Regions from separate parts of the Kitasatospora sp. NPDC032150 genome, predicted to be linked through region 1. Evidence: riboswitches for the same ligand, from Rfam matches in the RefSeq annotation. Region 1 holds a riboswitch; the other holds the start of a gene.
The links. Region 1 has a riboswitch for S-adenosylmethionine ahead of ACZ5ON_RS00980 (aminotransferase class V-fold PLP-dependent enzyme). Riboswitches for the same ligand answer to the same signal wherever they lie in the genome.
Positions count from the first base shown of each region.

Region 2: linked by a shared signal. The riboswitch ahead of thrC (threonine synthase) and the one ahead of ACZ5ON_RS00980 (aminotransferase class V-fold PLP-dependent enzyme) in region 1 are both predicted to bind S-adenosylmethionine.

Region 1 covers NZ_JBVIMH010000001.1:215,750-227,201, reverse strand. The annotation lists gene ACZ5ON_RS00995 (hypothetical protein) at 1-65, opposite strand, end outside; gene ACZ5ON_RS00990 (rhomboid family intramembrane serine protease) at 269-1,078, shown strand; gene ACZ5ON_RS00985 (Lrp/AsnC family transcriptional regulator) at 1,075-1,356, shown strand; gene ACZ5ON_RS00980 (aminotransferase class V-fold PLP-dependent enzyme) at 1,372-2,778, opposite strand; SAM riboswitch class IV at 2,830-2,947, opposite strand; gene trpD (anthranilate phosphoribosyltransferase) at 3,183-4,259, opposite strand; gene ACZ5ON_RS00970 (hypothetical protein) at 4,381-4,806, opposite strand; gene ctaE (aa3-type cytochrome oxidase subunit III) at 5,252-5,872, shown strand; gene qcrC (cytochrome bc1 complex diheme cytochrome c subunit) at 6,035-6,844, shown strand; gene qcrA (cytochrome bc1 complex Rieske iron-sulfur subunit) at 6,841-7,908, shown strand; gene qcrB (cytochrome bc1 complex cytochrome b subunit) at 7,905-9,566, shown strand; gene ACZ5ON_RS00945 (GntR family transcriptional regulator) at 9,913-10,281, shown strand; gene ACZ5ON_RS00940 (L,D-transpeptidase) at 10,298-11,443, opposite strand.
Region 2 covers NZ_JBVIMH010000009.1:74,700-86,151, reverse strand. The annotation lists gene ACZ5ON_RS13410 (hypothetical protein) at 74-976, opposite strand; gene ACZ5ON_RS13405 (PadR family transcriptional regulator) at 973-1,320, opposite strand; gene ACZ5ON_RS13400 (HD domain-containing protein) at 1,434-2,069, shown strand; gene ACZ5ON_RS13395 (hypothetical protein) at 2,163-2,519, opposite strand; gene groL (chaperonin GroEL) at 2,643-4,265, opposite strand; gene ACZ5ON_RS13385 (cold-shock protein) at 4,627-4,833, opposite strand; gene ACZ5ON_RS13380 (ubiquitin-like small modifier protein 1) at 5,447-5,725, opposite strand; gene thrC (threonine synthase) at 5,782-7,065, opposite strand; SAM riboswitch class I at 7,082-7,215, opposite strand; gene ACZ5ON_RS13370 (glucosyl-3-phosphoglycerate synthase) at 7,530-8,522, shown strand; gene ACZ5ON_RS13365 (alpha,alpha-trehalose-phosphate synthase (UDP-forming)) at 8,786-10,273, shown strand; gene otsB (trehalose-phosphatase) at 10,347-11,213, opposite strand; gene ACZ5ON_RS13355 (DUF3263 domain-containing protein) at 11,353-11,452, opposite strand, start outside.

The DNA of each region.
Region 1 (11,452 bases):
CGGGTCAGGTTGCCGCAGAGGGTGCAGCGCCAGCGGGTCTCGGCAGTGGGGGCGGCGATGCTCATCGGCGCGGTCCTCATCTCTCGTGAGCTCCCTCGGCTGTCGCCCAGGTCGGCTGCGGTGGCTGGTGCGGTACGGCGGCCCAAGCCTATTGCCTGCCCCTACCCGGCCCGCCACCGGTACGGACCTCCCCGGCTTCGCCCGGCGGCTAGCCCACACGCAGTACACCTCGGTGTCGTCCGGGACCACCCGAGGAATGCTCGTCTCCATGGCGACTCCCGTCCTCGACCACCTCGCCACCCAGGACGGCATCCCGCCCCCCAGAGCCCCGGTGGTCACCCTCGCCCTGATCGCGGCCAGCGCGGTGCTGCTGCTGGCCGGCCCCAGCCTCGGCCTCAGTCCGGGCTACGGCACCGGCCCGAGCCGGATCTGCGCCGAGCAGCGCTACGAGCAGCGCTGGGGCGCGGTGCCCGCCGAACTGGTCGCCAACCGCCCACTGACCGCCGCCCAGCTGGCCACCCTGCCGCCGGCCGTTCCCGGCTGCCTGCTCTCCCCCACCCCGGGCAAGATCCCCGCCCTCTCGGTGCTCACCTCCTTCTTCGTCCACGCCGGATGGCTGCACCTGCTCGGCAACATGCTCTTCCTCTTCGTCTTCGGCCCCGGCGTCGAGGAGCGCTTCGGCCGGTTCCGCTTCCTGCTCGGCTACCTCGCCGTCGGTGCGCTGGCCACCTACGGCTACGCGGCTGCCCAGGCGCACTCACCGGAGGCGGTGCGCGCGCTGGTCGGTGCCTCGGGCGCGATCTCCGGAGTACTCGGCACCTATCTGCGGCTCTACCCGAGGGCCCGGGTCACCGCGCTGGTGCCGCTGCTGTTCTTCCTGCCGCTGCGGTTCCCCGCCTGGCTGGTGCTCGGACTGTGGTTCGCGCTGCAGTGGTGGTCGGTGCACACGGGTGGCACCGAGGTCGCCTACCTGGTGCACGTGATCGGCTTCGCCACCGGCTACCTGGCCACCTGGGCAGTGACCCTGGCCCGCCCCGATACGCTGGCCCCCTCCCCACGGACAGGAGCCGACGAGTGATCACCGCGATCGTTCTCATCAAGACCAGCGTCGACCGGATCCCCGAGATCGCCGAGGCCATCGCCGCCCTCGAGGGCGTCAGCGAGGTGTACTCGGTGACCGGCGGCTACAACCTGGTGGCGATGGTGCGGGTGCGGCGGCACGACGATCTGGCCGCGGTGATCCCCGGCAAGCTCAACAAGGTCCCCGGAGTGCTGGACACCCAGACCCAGATCGCCTTCCGCACCTACTCCCAGCACGACCTGGAGGCCGCCTTCGCACTGGGCCTCGACGAGTAACCCGGCGCCGCCCCGCTACGCCCGCTCGCGCCGGGTGTCCGCCACGCAGCGCCCGCCCTCGCTCCGGTAGGTCCACCGCGCGCCGTCCGTGACCAGCTCGCGGACGGCCACCAGGAAGCGGTCCAGGTGCTCGTCGGGCGTCCCGGCGCCGAAGCTGACCCGGATCGCGTTCAGGCTGCGCTCGCCGGGCAGCGACGGCTCGGGGGCGCCGCACTCCGAGGGAGCCGCGTCCTCACCGCCGAGCAGCGTACGGACCAGCGGGTGCGCGCAGAACAGACCGTCCCGCACCCCGATCCCGTACTCGGCGGAGAGCACCGCCGCGAAGTGCGAGCTGTTCCAGCCCCGCACCACGAACGAGAGCACCCCCACCCGCGCGGAGTCCGCACCGAACAGGCTGAGCACCCTGACCTCGGGGATCTCGGCCAACCCGGCCTTGAGCCGCTCGACCAGTCGCTGCTCCCGGCCCTCCAGCGCGTCGAAGCCGGCCTCGGTCAGCGCCCGGCAGGCCGAGGCGATGGCGTAGGCGCCGATCACGTTGGGCGACCCCGCCTCGTGCCGGGCGGGCCCCCGGTGCCACTCGACGGCCACCGACCCGTCCGCCTCCCGGGCCACCGTACGGCTGGCGCCGCCGCCGGCCAGGTACGGCTCGGCCGCGTCCAGCCAGTCGCCGCGCCCGGCGAGCACGCCCGCGCCGAACGGGGCGTACAGCTTGTGGCCGGAGAAGGCGATCCAGTCGACATCCAGCTCGCGGACGGAGACCCGGTGGTGCGGGGCCAGCTGCGCGGCGTCCAGCACGACCCGGGCACCGTGCCGGTGGGCGACCTCGGTCAGCTCGGCGACCGGCCACAGCTCCCCGGTGACGTTCGAGGCACCGGTCACACAGAGCAGCCGCGGGCCTTCGGGGTGCTCGGCGAGCGCGGCGTCCAGCGCGGCGACCGCCTCGGCGTGCGAGCGCGGGGCGCGCAGGTAGCCGACCGTCAGGCCGTGGCGGCGCCACGGCAGCAGCGAGGCGTGGTGCTCGGTCTCGAAGGCGAAGACCCGGGTGCCCGCCGGAACCACCCCGGCCAGCAGGTTGAGCGAGTCGGTGGTGGAACGGGTGAACACCGTCTGGTCGCCCTCGCGCAGGTCCAGGAAGTCCGCGACGGTACGGCGGCTCTGTTCGAACAGGTCGGTGGACAGCTGCGAGAGGTATCCGGCGCCGCGGTGCACACTGCCGTAGTACGGGGCGTAGGCGGCGACGTCGTCCCAGACCCGCTGGAGCGCCGGGGCACTGGCCGCGTAGTCCAGCGCGGCGTACCCGACCTTCTCACCGCTGACCAGCGGGACCTGGACGTCGTGGCCGAGGACGGCGAGCGGGGCACAGCCCTCCGAAAGGGTGCCTGCCGTCGAAGGGGCGGCAGCGGGCGACTGGTGAGCGGACATGGGAACGCACTCCTCTGGGGCCGGGGACCCCGGGAATGCAGATACACCGGGCGTCCGCGCTTGCCGCGCGGACGGATCGCCACGCAGCCCGGTCCTCACCCAGGGCACCCCGCCACGGACGGAGGGTTGCCGGACAGCCAGCTGGGGCTTGACGCTGTCACTCATGACCTGCGCTGGACTTTAGGCCAGCCCCGAAGGACGGTCAAACGACATCCCACACTCCGGACGGCCCTCTCCGGCTCCGCAGAAGCGCAGGCCCCGGGCGCGCGCGAAACCGCGCCGAGCTGCGGCCGGGCCGGCCTTCCGGACCACCGGACCTGACGGGTCGGCGGGCCGCACCCGCCGGATGCGGGTGCGGCCCGCCACCTCCCGTGACGCGCGCCTCCCCCTCGGAGCCGGCGGGGCTACGCGCGTGCCGTCGCCTCGGCCCACCGCTTGAGGACGTCCTGCGCGGCACCCGAGTCGATGGCAGCCGCCGCCCGCTCCATCCCGGCCCGCAGCTGGTCGGCCAGCGGCGCGTCCGTCAGGTCCAGCGCCACCAGCGCGGCAGCGGTGTTGAGCAGGACGGCGTCCCGTGCCGGACCGCGCTCACCGCCCAGCACCCGGCGCGCGACACCGGCGTTGTACTCGGCGTCGGCACCGCGCAGCGCCTCGATGCCGACCGGCTCGATGCCGACCTCGCGCGGGTCGAAGGAGGTCTCGACGATCTGACCGTCCTTCACGATCCACACGTGCGAGGTGGTCGAGATGGTCAGCTCGTCCAGGCCGTCGTCACCCCGGAAGACCAGCGCGCGGGCGCCCCGCCGGGCCAGCACTCCCGCGATCAGCCCGGCCAGGCGGGTGTCGAAGCAGCCGATCGCGTGCGCGGTGACCCGGGCCGGGTTGGTGAGCGGCCCGAGGATGTTGAAGGCGGTCGGCACCCCGAGGTCGCGGCGGGCCGGGGCGGCGTGCCGCATCGCCGGGTGGAACTTGGCGGCGAAGCAGAACGTCAGGCCGACCTCCTCGGCCACCTCGGCCACCCGGCGGGTGCTGAGGTCGAGGCTGATGCCGAGCCGCTCCAGGACGTCGGAGGAACCGCTGGCGGAGGAGGCCGCCCGGTTGCCGTGCTTGACCACCTTCGCGCCGGCGGCCGCCGCCACGATCGCGGACATGGTGGAGATGTTGACGGTCTTGGCCCGGTCGCCGCCGGTACCGACGATGTCCACCGCGGGCCCGGGGATGTGCAGCGGCTCGGCGTGCGCGTACATCGACTCGACCAGACCGGTGATCTCGTCCACCGTCTCGCCCTTGGCCCGCAGCGCGACCATGAACCCTGCCACCTGCACCGGGGTCGCCTCACCGCTCATGATCCGGTCCATCGCCCAGACCGCGTCCGTCTGGGCGAGGTCGCTGCCCGACAACAGGGTGCTCAGGAGGTCCGGCCAGGTGCGGATCACCTGCGCGGGGTCGATACCGCCGTTCGCAGGGTTCACGTTCACCATGGCCGACTCCAGCTCTCGTGTTCACCGAAAGGAATGAAGCCAGCCTATCGACCGGGCGGGCACCCGTGCCGTTGTCTTCTCTTCTACCGAGACGCCCCGCTGAGACGCCCCGCCCCGGAGATCAGTGGCGGGTGGGCGTCCGCGCCTCGAGCCGGGCCCGGAGCAGTGCGGCGACCGCCCTAGCGAGTGCCACCGGGTCGACGGGCTGCGAGATCGCGGCGTCCGCCCGGCTCCAGGCCGCCAGCCAGGAGTCCTGCGGCCGGCCGATCAGCACCAGCACGGGCGGGCAGCCGTAGATCTCGTCCTTGATCTGCCGGGCGACCCCGAGCCCGCCGGCCGGGACGGCCTCGCCGTCCAGGATGCAGAGGTCGATCCCGCCGCGCTCCAGCGCCCGCAGCACCGCGGGCACCGTCGCGCACTCCAGATGACGCAGTTCCGGCAGATCGGCGGCGGGCCGCCGACCGAGCGCGAGAGTCACCTGCTCCCGGGTGTTGCGGTCGTCGCTGTAGACCAGAACGGTGAGCGTCTCGTCGGTCGTGTGCGCCATGGGGCCTGCTCCCGGGGGCTCGTCCTCTATAACGTCTGCTCCGACGAGTCCAGTGTGATCCGGACCACGTCTACTTCCGGATGCTACTCCCGCCCACCCCCCGGGGTGAGCCCCTGGCGCGATCTCGCTCAAGGCACCGCGCGCGGGCCTCACCCACCCGGAGGACGGGCCGTCACCCCGATATCGTCACATCACCCGGACGGTGGAGGCCCTAGCCCAGCCGGACCGGCTCGCGCGGTAGCGACACGCGGAGCACAGGAGTGCCGTCACCGGCCGGGCGGCCCCCGAACCGGCTCCGACCAGCCCGAAGAACCATTAGAAAACGGACATCACCGCACTCGGCCCACGACCGAACACCCCGCCGGAGCCCAACTGCGCATACCGCACGCACCGGACACTCCGAAGGGAGACCCCCGGCGTGAAGACGGAATAAGGGACCGACATAATGTCCGTCGTGGCGACAGCAACAGCAACAGAAACCGGACACGCGCACGGAGCGGTCAACAGGCCGAACCTCGTCAGCGTCGGAACCATCGTCTGGCTGAGCTCGGAGCTGATGTTCTTCGCGGCCCTGTTCGCGATGTACTTCACGCTCCGCTCGGTCAAGGGCGCAGAGTTCTGGACCGAGAAGGCGCACGCCCTCAACGTGCCCTTCTCCTCGGTGAACACCACGATCCTGGTGCTCTCCTCCCTCACCTGCCAGCTCGGCGTTTTCGCGGCCGAGCGCGGTGACGTGAAGAAGCTCCGCACGTGGTTCACCATCACCTTCGTGATGGGCGCGATCTTCATCGGCGGCCAGATCTTCGAGTACACCGAACTGGTCAAGAAGGACGGCCTCTCGCTGTCCTCCGACCCGTACGGCACGGTGTTCTACCTGACCACCGGCTTCCACGGCCTGCATGTGACGGGTGGTCTGATCGCCTTCCTGCTGGTCCTGGGACGGACCTACGCAGCCAAGCGGTTCACGCACGAGCAGGCCACCGCCGCGATCGTGGTGTCGTACTACTGGCACTTCGTCGACGTCGTGTGGATCGGCCTGTTCGCGACCATCTACCTGATCAAGTAACCAGCTGATCAGGTCGCTGGCCGCCGGTCGGAGACAGCGCTCGCCCGTCAGCGGGCCGTGCCGCTCCGACCTGAACGCGCGTCCCGAAGCCGGCCCAGAGCAGACCGCGCCGCCGGGCACGCCCACCAGCCGACGACCAGATCCTGACACCGGGGTTATTCCGTGAAAAAGCTCTCCGCACGACGGCGCCACCCACTGGCGGCGCTGGTCGTCCTACTTCTCGCCCTGGCGGCCACCGGGGGGCTGTACGCCGCGTTCGCCCCCGCCGAGAAGGCGCAGGCCGACACCTCGGCGCAGTCGCTCGCGATCGATGAGGGCAAGAAGCTCTTCGCCGTGGGCTGCTCCTCCTGCCACGGTCTGAACGGCCAGGGCTCCTCCGACGGCCCGAGCCTGGTCGGCGTCGGATCCGCCGCTGTCGACTTCCAGGTCGGCACCGGCCGCATGCCCGCGCAGCAGCCGGGTGCCCAGGTCCCGCGCAAGAAGGTCGTCTACAGCCAGGCCGAGATCGACCAGCTGGCCGCCTTCGTGGCCTCGCTCGGCCCCGGCCCGGTCGCCCCGACCAAGGACCAGTACTCGTCCACGGACCCGAAGGACGTGGCCAAGGGTGGCGAGCTGTTCCGCACCAACTGCGCCCAGTGTCACAACTTCGCCGGCCAGGGTGGCGCCCTGACCAAGGGTAAGTACGCCCCCTCGCTGGAGGGCGTCGACGCGAAGCACATCTACGAGGCCATGCAGACCGGCCCGCAGAACATGCCGTCGTTCCCCGACACCACCATGCCGGAGGAGCAGAAGAAGCAGATCGTGGCCTTCGTCCGCCACACCACCAATGAGGAGCCCAACCCCGGTGGTCTCGCCCTGGGCAGCCTCGGTCCGGTGACCGAGGGTCTGTTCGGCTGGATCTTCGGTCTCGGCGCCCTCATCGCGGTCGCGATCTGGGTCGCCGCCCACACCACCAAGGCCAAGAAGTCATGAGCCACGACATTCCTGAAGAGAAGCTGCCGGAGGCGCAGGACGCCTCCCACGGCCACGAGGTGGCCGAGCACGGCGACCCGTTCGCCGACCCGGGCCTGCCGGCCCACGAGCCCCGTCGTACCGACATCGACGAGCGGGCCGCCAAGCGCGCCGAGCGCCAGGTCTCGCTGATGTTCATCGTGTCGATGCTGGCCACGATCGGCTTCATCGCCTCGTACGTGATCTTCCCGATCGACAAGATCATCTACGTCTTCCCGCTGGGCCACATCAGCGCGCTGAACTTCGCGCTGGGTCTGACCCTGGGCGTGGCTCTGTTCTGCATCGGCGCGGGCGCGGTCCACTGGGCCCGCACCCTGATGTCGGACGTCGAGATGCCCGCCGAGCGCCACGCGATCGAGGCCGACGACGAGGTCCGCAACGACGTCATCGAGCAGTTCAAGACCGGCGCCGCGGAGTCCGGCTTCGGCCGCCGCAAGCTGCTGCGGAACACGCTCATCGGCTCGATGGCCCTGGTGCCGCTCTCCGGCGTCGTCCTGCTGCGCGATCTCGGCCCGCTGCCCGAGAAGAAGCTGGACCACACCAACTGGAACGAGGCCACACCGGCCAAGCCGATCCAGCTGATCAACATGAACACCAACCAGCCGATGAAGGCCGAGGACATCGTCGTCGGCTCGCTGACCTTCGCCAAGCCGGAGGGCCTGGAGGAGTCCGACGAGGACTTCCAGCAGCGCATCGCCAAGGACGCCCTGATGATCGTCCGGATCGCTCCGGAGGACATCAAGGACGCCAAGTCCCGCGAGCTCGGCTTCGAGGGCGTACTCGCCTACTCCAAGATCTGCACCCACGTCGGCTGCCCGATCAGCCTGTACGAGCAGCAGACCCACCACGCGCTCTGCCCCTGCCACCAGTCGACCTTCGACCTGGCGGACGGTGCGCGCGTGATCTTCGGCCCGGCCGGCCACCCGCTGCCGCAGCTGAAGATCACCACTGACGAGAAGGGCTTCCTGGTCGCCACCGGCGACTTCAGCAAGCCCGTCGGCCCGAGCTTCTGGGAGCGCTCATGAGTTCCGCGAGCAGCGTCAGCACCGACGCAAAGCCCAGCAGTGGCAGCACGCGTGCCAACCCCGCCAACAAGTGGGAAGCGGCAGCTGACTGGACGGACGGACGGCTGGGGATCTACTCCCTCGCCAAGGCCAACCTGCGCAAGATCTTCCCGGACCACTGGTCCTTCATGCTCGGTGAGATCTGCCTCTACAGCTTCGTGATCATCATCCTCACGGGTGTGTACCTGACGCTGTTCTTCAAGCCGAGCATGGCCGAGGTCGTCTACCACGGCCCGTACGCCCCGCTCGACGGCATCAAGATGTCCGAGGCCTACGCCTCGACCATGAACATCAGCTTCGAGGTCCGCGGTGGTCTGCTGATCCGTCAGATCCACCACTGGGCCGCGCTGGTGTTCGTCGCCGGCATGCTCGTGCACATGATGCGCGTCTTCTTCACCGGCGCGTTCCGCAAGCCGCGCGAGATCAACTGGGTCTTCGGCTTCCTGCTGCTGGTCCTCGGCATGTTCGACGGCTTCTTCGGCTACTCGCTGCCCGACGACCTGCTGTCCGGTACCGGTATCCGCTTCATGGAAGGCGCGATCCTCGCCGTCCCGCTGGTGGGTACCTACATCCAGATGTTCCTGTACGGCGGCGAGTTCCCCGGCACCGACATCATCCCGCGCTTCTTCACCATCCACGTGCTGCTCATCCCGGGCATCATGCTGGGCCTGCTGGTGGCGCACCTGATCCTGGTCTTCTACCACAAGCACACCCAGTGGGCGGGCCCGGGCAAGACCGAGAAGAACGTCGTCGGCATGCCGCTGATGCCGGTCTACATGGCCAAGGCCGGTGGCTTCTTCTTCCTGGTCTTCGGCATCATCGCCGCGATCTCCGCGATCGCGATGATCAACCCGATCTGGGCGTACGGTCCGTACCGCCCCGACCAGGTGTCGACCGACGCCCAGCCGGACTGGTACATGGGCTTCTCCGAGGGTCTGATCCGTGTCATGCCGGGCTGGGAGGTCCGGGCCTGGGGCCACACCCTGAACCTGGGTGTCTTCGTGCCGCTGATGATCTTCCCGCTGGTCCTGGTCGCCATCGCGGTCTACCCGTTCATCGAGGGCTGGGTCACCGGCGACAAGCGCGAGCACCACATCCTGGACCGCCCGCGCAACGCCCCGGTCCGTACCGCGCTCGGTGCGGCCTGGATCAGCGTCTACCTGGTCCTGCTGATCGGTGGTGGCAACGATCTGTTCGCCACGCACTTCCACCTGTCGCTCAACTCGATCACGTACTTCGTCCGGGTCGGCTTCTTCGTGGTGCCGGTCGTGGTCTTCTTCATCACCAAGCGCTGGTGCCTCGGTCTGCAGCGCCGCGACAAGGAGAAGGTGCTGCACGGTCGCGAGACCGGCGTCATCAAGCGCCTGCCGCACGGTGAGTTCATCGAGGTCCACGCCCAGCTGCCGCAGGCCGAGCTGTACAAGCACGTCGCCCACGAGCAGTACGAGCCACTGCCGATCCCGGCCCAGGTCGACGAGAACGGCGTCAAGCGCAAGGTCGGCCGTCTGGAGAAGACCCGCGCCAAGCTCTCCCAGGGCTACTTCGGCGAGGGTGGCCAGATCCCCAAGCCGACGGCGGAGGAGCACCGCGAGATCACCAGCGGCCACGGCCACCACTGATCCCGCGCGGCAACGCCGCTGATCGCCACCTGAGGGCCCCTGCCCGGCAGCCGCCGGGCAGGGGCCCTCGGCCGTTCTCGCCGGCCGGCTGCTGGCCCGGGCCGCCGGAGCGCCCCGGTGTCCGGTGTGGAGCGGAAGGCCCCCTTGCCGGGCCGATCCCGACGGCCCGCGTCGCACAGTCCGGGGCGCACAGTCCGGGGCGCGGGGAACCGCGCGAACAGCCGTCGGTCGCCGTCCGGATGTCCACCCGGTGCCTCGTGGCCGGGGCGGCGTCCCGGCCACGGCGGCCGGGCCTAACCGATCACTCGGGCACAATGGGGTCCAACGACCCGTCAGGAGCCCATCAGTGCAGCTGAGCATCGACCACTCATCCGCCACTCCCCCGTACGAGCAGGTCCGCGCGCAGATCGCGGAGCAGGCCCGCAGCGGCGCGCTGCCGGCCGGTCTCAGGCTGCCGACCGTCCGGGCGCTGGCCGAACAGCTCGGCCTGGCCGCCAACACCGTCGCCCGCGCGTACCGGGAGCTGGAGGCGGACCGCGTGGTCGAGACGCACGGCCGGCGCGGCACCCTGATCGCCGCCGTCGGCGACACCTCGCACCGGCTGGCCGCCACCGCCGCCGCCGAGTACGCCGACCGCGCCCACCGCCTCGGTCTCTCCAGGGACGAGGCGATGAGCGCGGTACGGGACGCTCTCCGGCTGGCGTACGGCTCCTGAGCCCGCCGGGCAGGCCCTAGACCTGCGGCACCACGGCGCCGACGGGCACGGCTTCCTCCTCCGCCCGGCCCGCGGTGCTGACGGTCCGGCCGAGGGCGCTGTGCTTGGTCCACTCCGCCCAGGAGACGTTCCAGTCCCCGAAGCCGTTGCCGAACGGCTCCATCATCTTGCCGAAGCTGTTCACCACCTGGACCACGTCGCCGACCCTGGTCTCGTCGAAGAACCACTTGGCGTTGGCCGTGCTCATCCCGGTGCAGCCGTGGCTGACGTTCTCCACGCCCTGGGAGGAGAGCGACCAGGGCGCCGCGTGCACGTACTCTCCGCTCCAGGTGACCCTGGTGGCCCACCTGACGTTGGTGTCGAAGGAGTCGGGACTGTCCGCCGCGATGCCGATGGACGAACTCCTCATCCGGACGCTGGCCTCCTGGCCGAGCACCACCTTGATGCCGTTGCGGGTGGAGAACCCCGGCCTGCCCGTGGTCACCGGAATGGTGTTCACCACCTCGCCGTTGCGGCGGTAGGTCAGGTAGTGCGAGCCCGCGTCTATCAGCACCTCGACCCGGTCGCCGGTCCGGATGGTCCGGCTGACCGCGTCACCCTCGTACAGCCCGTCGGCTATCCGGGTACCGGGGCGGTCGAAGGAGAACTTCACGGTGGCGTGGGCGGGCCAGTACTCCGTGGGGCGGAAGTGCAGGTTGCTGTCGTCCACCCAGTACCAGGAGCCGGTCACGGCGGGTTCGGAGACCACCTTGAGGCTGCGCTCCACCTCCTGCCGGGCCGCCGGGTCCTTGATCGGCTGGGAGAGCTTGACGGTGAGCGGCTGACCGACGCCGTACAGGCCCGAGCCGCTGGTGTTGGGGCCGAGCTCCGCGCTCAGCCTGGCCCGGCCCTGGGCCGTGGTGAACGTGCCGGTGGTCTCGCCGCGGCCGCCGTCACCGTCGTCCGCGGCCACCCGGATCAGGTACTTGGTCCCCGCCCCGAGCCGTCCCACGCTCTGCCAGCTCCGCTGGTCATCGGCCAGTTTCCCGACGACCTGCCGGCCGTCCGGTCCGGTGACGGTGACATCGGTCAGTTTGCTGCCCTTCTCGGCCGTGACCGATATGGGGAGGTTCGGGTCGATTCCATCGGCCGCCGGGAGATGAACCAGGGGTTTCACATCCACGGCGCTGAC
Region 2 (11,452 bases), on a different contig from region 1:
GGCGCGCGGGCCCCGCGTCGCACGCCCGGCCCACCCCGGAGCGTGGCGGGCCGGGCCGCGACGTCCGCCGAGGTCAGACGGCCGCGGGCGGCTCGCCCTTCGCCCGGACGGCCTTGACGAGCCGGAGTGCGAGCAGCGACGCCAGCACCGCGAACCCGCCGGCTGCCAGCACGCCGACCGGCTCGTCGAAGAATTCGTTCATGATGCCCAGCGGGTTCCGGATCAACAGCAGGGGCAGCGCACCGATGACCATCCCGGCGGCCCACAGCCGACGTCGGTTCGCGGCGAGCAACGGCAGAACGATCAGCAGAAGCTGGAGCGGCTGCCAACTCGGGTCCCAGAACAGCGGAGTGTGCAGATAGGACGGGCCGAGCAGGAGCAGTACGGACAGCACCGCACCCGTGACCGCCATCGGAAGCGTCCGGCGGGAACGCCCGCCGAGGAGGTCCGGCGGTGCCATCAGCAGCATGGCCAGCCACAACAGCGGCCCGCTCGCCGACCAGACGAGGGTGAAGACGGAGAAGGAGAGGATGGCGATCCAAACCGCCTGCACCAGACCGAGAGCCGCAGCCGCCACACCGATCCAACGCGCCGCGCCCCACCGACCGGCGAGGGCCGCCAGCACCGCCGGCGCCCAGGCGACGATCAGGGCGAGCTGCCACGCCTGCGCACCGCCGACCTCCCCGGCGCTCCCCCCGAGTCCGAACAGCCAGTAGAGGCCGATCCGGAAGCCGAGACCGGCTCCCAGTACGAACGGCGCCGCCTCCGCGAGCACCTGCCCCGCCACACCGCCGGAGGTCAGCCCCATCCGCACCCGAAGGCCGTGCCCGGCTATGCCGGCGAGTTCGCGCAGACGCAGCAGCCGCCCGCTGTCCCGCGCCACCAGGTCGTACACGTCGGTGATCTCCTCACCCCGCTCGCTCCGGTACCACTCCGGGTACAGGCGCAGCGCGGCCTTCAGCGAACGGGCCGTCACGCGGTCACCCCCCTCAGCTTCGGGCGGGTGGTGGACAGTCGGCGCTCCGCCTCCACGACCACGGCGCGCAGACGCTCGGTCTCGGCGGCCAGCGCGGCCCGCCCGCCGTCGGTGAGCGCGTACGTGCGCCGAGCGCGCCCGTCCACCACCTCCTCGCTGGCGACCTCGATCAGCCCCTGGCCCAGCAGGCGGTCGAGAGCGCCGTAGAGGGTGCCGGTGCGCATCCTGACCCGGCCGTCGGAGATCGCGGCGATCTCCTGGATGAGGGCATAGCCGTGCCTGGGGGCATCGGCCAGCGCGGTGAGCAGGAGCAGTGTGGGCTCCTGCATGGATCGCTCTGTCATGCGACTACATATATCGGGGAACTGCATATGCTGTCCACCGACACCAGCAACGCTCCTGACCGTCCGTCCGATCCTGCTGACGCGCGATCAGCCCGGCCCGCCACAATGACGACATGCCGACCGAGACCCATCCACCGCTCAAGGACTGGAACGCGCTGCTGACCCGCTGCGGCGCCACCGCCGACCCCGCGCCGTACGGGCGCGATCTGCTGGACCGCTGGGCCGAACCCCAGCGCCGGTACCACACCACGGCACACCTCGCCGCGGTGCTCGGCCATGTGGACGCGCTGGCCGGGCACGCCGAGGACCCGGACGCCGTCCGGCTGGCGGTCTGGTTCCACGACGCGGTCTACCGGCCGGACCGGTCCGAGAACGAGGAGCGCAGCGCCCGGCTGGCCCTCCGCGCACTGCGCGATGCGGGCCTGGCCGAGGAGTTGACCACCGAGGTGGCCCGGCTGGTCCGGCTCACCGTCACCCATCACCCCGAGCCCGGGGACGGTAACGGCGAGGTGCTCTGCGACGCCGACCTGGCCGTGCTCGGCGGACCGCCCCAGGCGTACGCGGCGTACGCGGCGGCGGTGCGCGAGGAGTACGGTTTCGTCCCCGAGGACGCCTTCCGGGCCGGACGGGCCGCCGTGCTGCGGCAGTTGCTCGATCTGCCCGCCCTCTACCGCACCCCTGAGGCCCGGGAGCGCTTCGATGCCCGGGCCCGGGTCAATCTGGCCGCCGAACTCGCAGAGCTCGGCTGACCCGTACCGGAACGGGGATCAACCGAGCCGCCCGGCTCCGCCCGCCATAGCCCCGGACAGGGCCGGGCTCACCCGCCCGGCCCGGGAGGAGGCTCAGACGAGCTGTCCGACCGGGGCCACCACGGTGCCGTTCTTGCCGCACACCCAGTGCGGCTCCGGCCCCAACTCCGGCTCCACGCTCAGCGCGTGCGGATCCCCCTCCGCCGCGCAGGCGGTGCACAGCGGCCAGCGGCCGTAAGCCTCCAGCAGGGCGTCCTGGACATCCTGGGCCAGCAGCCCGAGCACGTACTCCGTCCCGTCCGGCCACTGCTCCAGCCACCAGCGGCGGTGCGTGACCGCCTTCTCGACCAGCGAGACCACCGCGGCCTCGGCGACGTCCCGGGCGGTGAGGTCGGCGAGGACCAGGGCGCGGGCGGTGTGCAGGGCGGTTTCGATCTCGGAGCTGGCCATCCACCCATTCTCCCGCAGCCGGCGCCGCCGTCCCACGCGGGAGCGGACGCCGCGAGGGCGGCCTCCCCGCTGTGGGGAGACCGCCCTCGCAGACGATCAGAACTCGCCGATCCTCGGGGAGGATCAGAAGTCCATGTCACCGCCCGGCATGCCGCCGCCGGCCGGGGCAGCGGCCTTCTCCGGCTTGTCGGCGATGACGGCCTCGGTGGTCAGGAACAGCGCCGCGATGGACGCGGCGTTCTGCAGCGCGGAGCGGGTGACCTTGGCCGGGTCGATGATGCCCTCGGCGACCAGGTCGACGTACTCGTTGGTGGCCGCGTTCAGACCGTGGCCGGCGGGGAGGTTGCGCACCTTCTCCACCACGACGCCGCCCTCGAGGCCGGCGTTGGTCGCGATCTGCTTGATCGGGGCCTCCAGCGCGACGCGGACGATGTTGGCACCGGTGGCCTCGTCGCCGTCCAGCTCGAGCTTCTCGAACGCGACACTGGCCTGCAGCAGGGCGACGCCACCACCGGCGACGATGCCCTCCTCGACGGCGGCCTTGGCGTTGCGGACGGCGTCCTCGATGCGGTGCTTGCGCTCCTTGAGCTCGACCTCGGTCGCGGCACCGGCCTTGATGACGGCCACGCCGCCGGCCAGCTTGGCCAGGCGCTCCTGCAGCTTCTCGCGGTCGTAGTCCGAGTCGCTGTTCTCGATCTCGGCGCGGATCTGGTTCACGCGGCCCGCGACCTGCTCGCTGTCGCCGCCACCGTCGACGATGGTGGTCTCGTCCTTGGTGATGACGACCTTGCGGGCGGTGCCCAGGAGGTCCAGGCCCGCGTTCTCGAGCTTGAGGCCGACCTCCTCGGAGATGACGGTGCCACCGGTGAGGATGGCGATGTCGCCGAGCATGGCCTTGCGGCGGTCACCGAAGCCCGGGGCCTTGACGGCGACGGACTTGAAGGTGCCACGGATCTTGTTCACGACCAGGGTCGACAGGGCCTCGCCCTCGACGTCCTCGGCGATGATGACCAGCGGCTTGCCGGACTGCATGACCTTCTCCAGCAGCGGGAGCAGGTCCTTGACCGAGCCGATCTTGGAGTTGGCGATCAGGATGTACGGGTCCTCGAAGGACGCCTCCATCCGCTCCAGGTCGGTGGCGAAGTAAGCGGAGATGTAGCCCTTGTCGAAGCGCATGCCCTCGGTGAGCTCCAGCTCCAGGCCGAAGGTGTTGCTCTCCTCGACGGTGATGACGCCTTCCTTGCCGACCTTGTCCATGGCCTCGGCGATCAGCTCACCGATCTGGGTGTCGGCGGCGGAGATGGAGGCGGTGGAGGCGATCTGCTCCTTGGTCTCCACGTCCTTGGCCTGGGCCAGCAGCTGGTCCGAGACGGCGGCGACGGCCTTCTCGATGCCGCGCTTCAGGGCCATCGGGTTGGCGCCGGCGGCGACGTTGCGCAGGCCCTCGCGAACCAGGGCCTGGGCCAGCACGGTGGCGGTGGTGGTGCCGTCACCCGCGACGTCGTCGGTCTTCTTGGCGACCTCCTTGACGAGCTCCGCACCGATCTTCTCGTACGGGTCCTCGAGCTCGATCTCCTTGGCGATGGAGACACCGTCGTTGGTGATCGTGGGGGCACCCCACTTCTTCTCAAGGACGACGTTGCGGCCCTTGGGGCCCAGCGTCACCTTGACTGCGTCGGCAAGCTGGTTCATGCCACGCTCAAGGCCGCGGCGAGCTTCCTCGTCAAACGCGATGATCTTGGCCATCGGAAGTGGTCCTCCAGGACACGGTCGACTGCTCGGACCAAGAGGTGCCCGCGACGGACGGCACCCAGGAGCGGGGGTCCTTTCCCCTGCCGCTCCCCGGAACCTCACCGACCCGGTCCGTTTGTCACTCTCGAGCGGAGAGTGCTAACGCCAATGATTAGCACTCTGGGATACCGAGTGCAAGCCCAATGCGACAGTGTCGACCGGGAGTCGGCGGTTCCGAGCGGCCGCCCGCGTCCGGATCCGGACACCGTCGAGGACAGCAGTGGACCCGTACGACGGGGGTCGTACGGGTCCACTGCTCGAACAACGTTGTGAGCGCCAGCTCGTGACCGAGCCGAGGGCTCCGCAGGCCGGAAGGTCAGACCGCAGCGGCGCGGACCATGTCCGCCTGCGGGCCCTTCTGCCCCTGGGAGATCTCGAACTCGACCCGCTGACCCTCTTCGAGGGTGCGGTAGCCGTCCATCTGGATCGCGCTGTAGTGGACGAACACGTCCGCACCACCGTCGACCGCGATGAAGCCGTAGCCCTTCTCCGCGTTGAACCACTTGACGGTGCCCTGAGCCATTCCGAACTCCCCTTGTGCTGTGCTGGCCCTTCGCGGGCCCGCAGGGTGCGGACCCAGGCTGGTAGGCCGGCCCGAGGAAACCCCCCTGAGCGCAGCCGTGCACGCCGCAAACCTCCGCCGCCTCCCGGGAGTTGCCGGGCCGACGGGTGATTGCGTACGACCGCCGCTGAATGTATCCGGACAGGTGCCCTCTGCAACAGGCCCAACTTCCGGGAATTCCATCCGGAAGCTTTCGGATGCCACGGGATGAAAGCGGCAGACCATGCCTATTCCCGCCGGGCATAATGGACGAACAGTCGCAAATCGCCGGTGAATTTCTGACGTCGTCCTGACATCCTCTGCGGCGGACTGCCCAAGGTCCGCCTCAGCGGTCGGAAGAGCCCTGTGTGTGCGATCGGCCGTCAGGGCGCCGGGGGCGGGCCGGCCGCGGGCCGTGCTCCCGCGGTTGGCCGGCGGGATGCATGCCGGTATCAGCGCACTTTACCGCCCCTTCGGGCCACCCTTTTCCACCGGCGCGCCAAGAGCCGCCAACCGGCACGGAAATAGCCATTCCATGCCCGTCGACGGCTCCCGGCGTGCTAGTCCCGCGGTATCCGGGACGGGTGCCGGCCGGTCAGCAGCCGCCGGCCACCGCGGGGATGACAGAGACGCTGGCGCCGTCCTCGATCTCGGTCTCCAGGCCCTCCGCGAAGCGCACGTCGTCGTCGTTGACGTAGACGTTGACGAAGCGGCGCAGCTTGCCCGCGTCGTCCAGGATGCGGGCGGCGATGCCGGGGTGGTTGGCGTCCAGGTCGGCGATGACGGCGGCCAGGGTCGCGCCCTGGGCGGTCACCTCGGCGGCACCGCCGGTGTAGGTGCGCAGGATGGTGGGGATGCGGACGGAAGCGCTCATGGTGCGAAGCTCCTGGGTGCGGTGGTGTCTTGGGGCCGGGAGGGGACGGGCGGGCGTCAGGCGGACGCCAGGCCCGCGGCACGGAAGGAGTCCAGCGTCGGACGGATGGTGGCGGTCAGTCCGGCGTCGGCCACCGCGTCCAGGGTCTTCAGACCGTCACCGGTGTTGATCGCGACGGTCTCCTTCGACGGGTCCAGCCGACCGGTCTCGACCAGCTTCCTCAGCACGCCGACGGTCACCCCGCCCGCCGTCTCGGCGAAGACGCCCTCGGTCCGGGCCAGCAGCCTGATCGCGGCCACCACCTCGGCGTCGGTGACGTCCTCGACCGCGCCGCCGGTGCGGCGGGCGATGTCCAGCACGTACGGGCCGTCGGCCGGGTTGCCGATCGCCAGCGACTTGGCGATGGTGTCCGGCTTGACCGGGCGGATCACGTCGTGGCCCGCCTTGAAGGCCGCGGAGACCGGGGAGCAGCCCTCGGCCTGGGCGCCGAAGATCCGGTACGGCCGGTCCTCGACCAGGCCGAGCCCGATCAGCTCCTGCAGACCTTTGTCGATCTTGGTGAGCTGGGAGCCCGAAGCGACCGGGACGACGATCTGCTCCGGCAGCCGCCAGCCGAGCTGCTCGCAGATCTCGTACGCCAGGGTCTTGGATCCCTCGCCGTAGTACGGACGGAGGTTGACGTTGACGAAACCCCAGCCCGCACCGGCCGGGTCGCCGATCAGCTCGGAGCAGAACCGGTTCACATCGTCGTAGTTGCCCTCGATGCCGACCAGTTCGCCGCCGTAGACACCGGCCATCACGACCTTGCCCCGCTCCAGGTCGTGCGGGATGAACACGCAGGACCTGAACCCGGCCCTGGCCGCCGCCGCACCCACCGCGCCGGCCAGGTTGCCGGTCGAAGAGCACGACAGGGTGGTGAAGTTGAAGGCTCGTGCCGCCTCGATGGCACAGGCGACCACCCGGTCCTTGAAGGAGTGGGTCGGGTTCCCGGAGTCGTCCTTGATGTGCAGCTGCGCGCTGAAGCCGAGCTCGCGGCCCAGGTTGTCGGCCTTGACCAGCGGGGTCCAGCCGGGGTTCAGGTTGGGCTTGCCGGCCACGTCGGCCGGGACGGGCAGCAGCGGGGCGTAGCGCCAGATGCTGGCCGGGCCGGCCTCGATCCGCCGGCGCAACTCCTCGGCACTGTACGACCCGAAGTCGTAGGCGATCTCCAGCGGGCCGAAGCACTCCAGGCAGGCGAAGCTGGGACCGAGCGTGAAGCGGGTGCCGCACTCGCGGCAGGACAGTGCGGCGGCGGGGCCGAGGTCAACGGTCGCGACGGGTACACGGGTAGCGGTAGCCATGATGGCGAGGCCTCTCTCCTCATCTTCCCCGTGGTGCGGTCGCGCCACGGGCCGGAATTGGCACCTGTCCCGCCGGGGCCTGTGCGACAGCCGGACGAGAAGGTTGCCGGGACGTCGACGGGCCGTTCCCTCAGTCCCTCTGGATGAGCTCTGTGAAGTTGTGATCGCGCTGGTCACGCTGCTCGGCCGGCCCCGCGGTGCGAAGCCTCGGGCCGAGTTACGAAGACTGTAGCCGAAGGTGTCAAGCTCGAAGGGGAGCGTCCGACACGCGAGATGAACCCGACAGTTTCCGCCCGACCGCAAGGAGCGACACCGTGCCCGACCAGCCGACCCGCCGAGTCGAGGGGCGCGCCGATGCCGCAGTGCCGATCGGCGGCTCCGCCGCCCGCGACGGACGACGGACGGCGAACGAGCACCGGGGCGGAGCGCCCGGAGCCGAGCAGGCGATGACCGACCCCGAGGCCCTGCTGCCGGAGGTGGGGCGCTGGCTGCGCGAGCGCTCCTGGTCGGCCGCCGACCGTCCAGTCGAGGCCCTGCTGGCGGCCAAGCAGGCGGCGGGCCGGGCGGGAACGGTCAGCGTGGTGCTGCCCGCACTGGACGAGGAGCCGACGGTCGGCGAGATCGTCGGTGCGATCCGGCGCGAACTGATGGAGCGGCTTCCGCTGGTCGACGAGCTGGTGGTGGTCGACTCCGGCTCGGTGGACCGGACGGCCCAACTCGCCGCCGCCGCCGGTGCCCGGGTGGTGCACCGCGACGACCTGCTGCCCCGGATACCCGCCGTCCCGGGCAAGGGCGAGGTGCTCTGGCGCTCGCTGCTGGCCACCTCCGGCGAGATCGTCTGCTTCATCGACGCCGACCTGCGCGAGTTCGACCCGGTCTTCGTCTCCGGGATCATCGGGCCGCTGCTCACCGACCCCGGGATCCAGCTGGTCAAGGCGATGTACGACCGGCCGCTGGAGACCGCGGGTGCGGTGGTGCCGGCCGGCGGCGGACGGGTGACCGAGCTGGTCGCACGGCCGCTGCTCAACCTGCACTGGCCGCTGCTGGCCGGGTTCGTCCAGCCACTGGGCGGGGAGTACGCGGCACGGCGTTCGCTGCTGGAGCGGCTGCACTTCCCGACCGGGTACGGGGTCGAACTCGGCCTGCTGGTGGACGCCCTGGACGAGGTCGGCCTGGACGCCCTGGCCCAGGTGGACGTCGGCGTCCGGCACCACCGCCACCAGGACGGACAGGCCCTCGGCCGGATGGCGGCCACCATCTACCGCACCGCCTTGGAACGGCTGGAGCGCACCCACCGGCTCAAGGCCGCGGACGACCTGGTCCACCCCCATCTCACCCAGTTCACCCGCGACCCGCTCGCCCGCGGCTTCGCCTCCCACACCCACCCGGTCGCGGCGTTGGAGCGGCCCCCGATGCGGACGGTTCCGGAGTACACGGCGCGCCCCGCCGCCGGGTGAGGGTCCGCGCGGGGTCGCCGCCGCGGTGTGTCGCCCGGGGTGCGCGTGGTTTGCAACCGTTGCCGTCCGGCAAGGTTGAAGACGTGACTCCCCCTCTCGCGACGAGAGGGCATCCCACTTGGCCCCGTGGAACCTCATGACGGCCAAGCCCTGACCGCTGCCCGTGGGCAGGTCACTGACTGTACGGGTCCGCAGCGCTCCCATCCACCGCGCACCGGGAGCCCATCCCTTCGGATGAATCCGTGGCCCTGAGGAGAGGACTGATGGCCGACTTCGCGACCGAACGTTCGCATCCGACCGGCAGGGCACCGATCCTGGTGGCCTCGAACCGCGGCCCGGTGTCCTTCAGCATCGAGGCCGACGGCTCACTGACCCTGCGCAGAGGCGGCGGTGGCCTGGTCTCCGGTCTCTCCGCGATCGACGACCCGTCCTCCGTCTGGGTCTGCGCCGCGCTCGGCGACGCCGACCGCGCGGCGGTCCGCCGCTCCCCCGAGGGCAGGCTGGATCTGGGCGGCTTCGACGTCGGCGGCCAGGCCGTACGGATGCTCGACATCGACCCGGACACCTTCGACCGCGCCTACAACGGGATCGCCAACTCCAGCCTGTGGTTCGTCCACCACCTGCTGTACGACACCCCTTTCTCACCGCTCTTCGACGAGCGGTTCCACCGCGAGTGGGAGTCCTACGGCGCGTACAACGCCGCCTTCGCCGAGGCCCTGGCCGCCGAGGCGGCCCCGGGCGCGGCGGTGCTCGTCCAGGACTACCACCTCTCGCTCACCCCGGCCCTGCTCCGCGAGATGCGGCCCGACCTGCGCATCGGCCACTTCTCGCACACGCCGTGGGCCCCACCCGAGTACTACCGGATGCTGCCGGACGACGTCGCCGAGGCGGTGCTCACCGGCATCCTCGGGGCCGACCGGGCGGCGTTCCTGACGCTCCGCTGGGCGTTCGCCTTCGCCGACTGCTGCGAGGCTGTGCTCGGTGCGACGGTGGACCGGGACGCCCTCACCATCACCCTCGCCGGCCGCACCACCCGACTCGGCGTGCACAGTCTCGGCGCCGACGCCGACTTCCTCCGCTCCCGGTCCCACCAGCCGGACGTGGACGCCAGGTTGGCCGCGCTGCGCGAGTCGGTCGGCAGCTCGGCGGACGGGACACCGCGCCGGACGGTCGTCCGGGTGGACCGCACCGAGCTGAGCAAGAACATCGTCCGCGGCCTGCTCGCCTACCGGCACCTGCTGCGCACCCGCCCCGAGTGGCACGACCGGGTGGTGCACATCGCCTTCGCCTACCCCTCCCGCCACGACCTGCCCGAGTACCGGGAGTACACGGCGGCCGTCGAGCGAATCGCCCGGGAGATCAACGACGAGTTCGGTACGGAGCGTTGGCGCCCGCTGATCCTGCACGTCAACGACGACTTCCCGCGCTCGCTGGCCGCCTACCGGCTCGCCGACGTGGCCCTGGTCAACCCGATCAGGGACGGGATGAACCTGGTCGCCAAGGAGGTGCCGGTGGTCTCCGACGCGGGGTGCGCCCTGGTGCTCTCCCGCGAGGCCGGCGCTCACGCCGAACTCGCCGACGACGCCCTGGTGGTGAACCCGTACGACATCGTCGCCACCGCCGACGCCCTGCACCGGGGCCTGAACATGCCCGCCGGCGAACGCGCCGACCGCACCGAGCGGCTGGCCGACGCGGCCACCGCGCTCTCGCCCCAGCAGTGGTTCCTGGACCAACTCCGCGCGCTGGACTGACGGTTCCGCCACCGACGGGGCAGGGAGCGGGGCGCGGCTCGCCGGCGCCCCGCTCCGCCCGAGGCCTGTCGGTTCAGCCCGCCGATTCGATCCGGTCCGCCAACTCGGTGAGCAGCTCGGCCAGTCCGGCCGGTCCGGGTACCGAAAGGTCGGCCTGCTCCGCGAGTTCGCGCACCTGGGCCTCGCCCGCCACCGTCCCGCTGCTGCACACCAGCAGGCCGGGCAGCCCGTCCGCCCGGCGCTTCTCGACGGCCGCGTACGCCGGCAGATCACCCAGGTCGTCCCCGGCGTACAGCACCGCACCGACCCTCGGGCGCTCGGCCAGGAAGGCGGTCAGCGCCGCACCCTTGTCCACCCCGGGCGGGCGCAACTCCAGTACGTAGCGGCCGGGTTCGACGATCAGGCCGTGGTCGGCGGCGAGGTGGGCCAGCGGCTCGCGGAGCAGTTCGAGCGCGGCTTCGGGGGCGCCGGTACGACGGGTGTGCACGCCCAGCGCCCGCCCCTTGTCCTCCACCCAGGTGCCGGGGTGGGCGCCCGACCGCTCCAGCACGCCGGGCAGTTCGGCGCGGGCGGCGGCCACCCCGGGCGGCGGCTCGGCTGCGGTCAGCTCGCCCGTCTTCGCCTCCCAGCGTTCGGCGCCGTAGTGGCCCAGGACGGTGAGGTGTCCGAGGCCGGGGGCGGCCGGGAAGCCGCCGTACCGCGCGGCCACCTCCGCCGGCCGACCCGTCACCACCACCACCGCACCGACCAGTGGAGCCAGCCGGGAGAGCGCGGCCACCGCGTCGGGACGGGCGCGCGCCTGCTCGGGGTCGGGAACGATCGGGGCCAGCGTCCCGTCGAAGTCGAGCGCGATAACCGCCTCGGACGGGGCCGCCAGCAGGGCCGCCAGGCCCGCCCGGCCGACCGGGGTACTCGGTACGAACTGTTCGGTCCTACCCATGCACCGACCCTACCCAGCACAGGGGCGACTGAGCCTTCGAAGACGCGCGGAGCCGCGTGCGGCACCGGGCACCGGGCACCGATCCGAAAAGACCTGCCGGACCGGCCCTGGAGGCCGCGCGGACGGGGCCCGCGGCCTCTTAGCGTTCCGCCCGCTTGGCCTCCCGGATCCGGCGGAGCCGGTTGATCAGCACGGGGTCGTGCGCGAGTGCCTCCTCCCGGTCGAGCAGACCGTTGAGC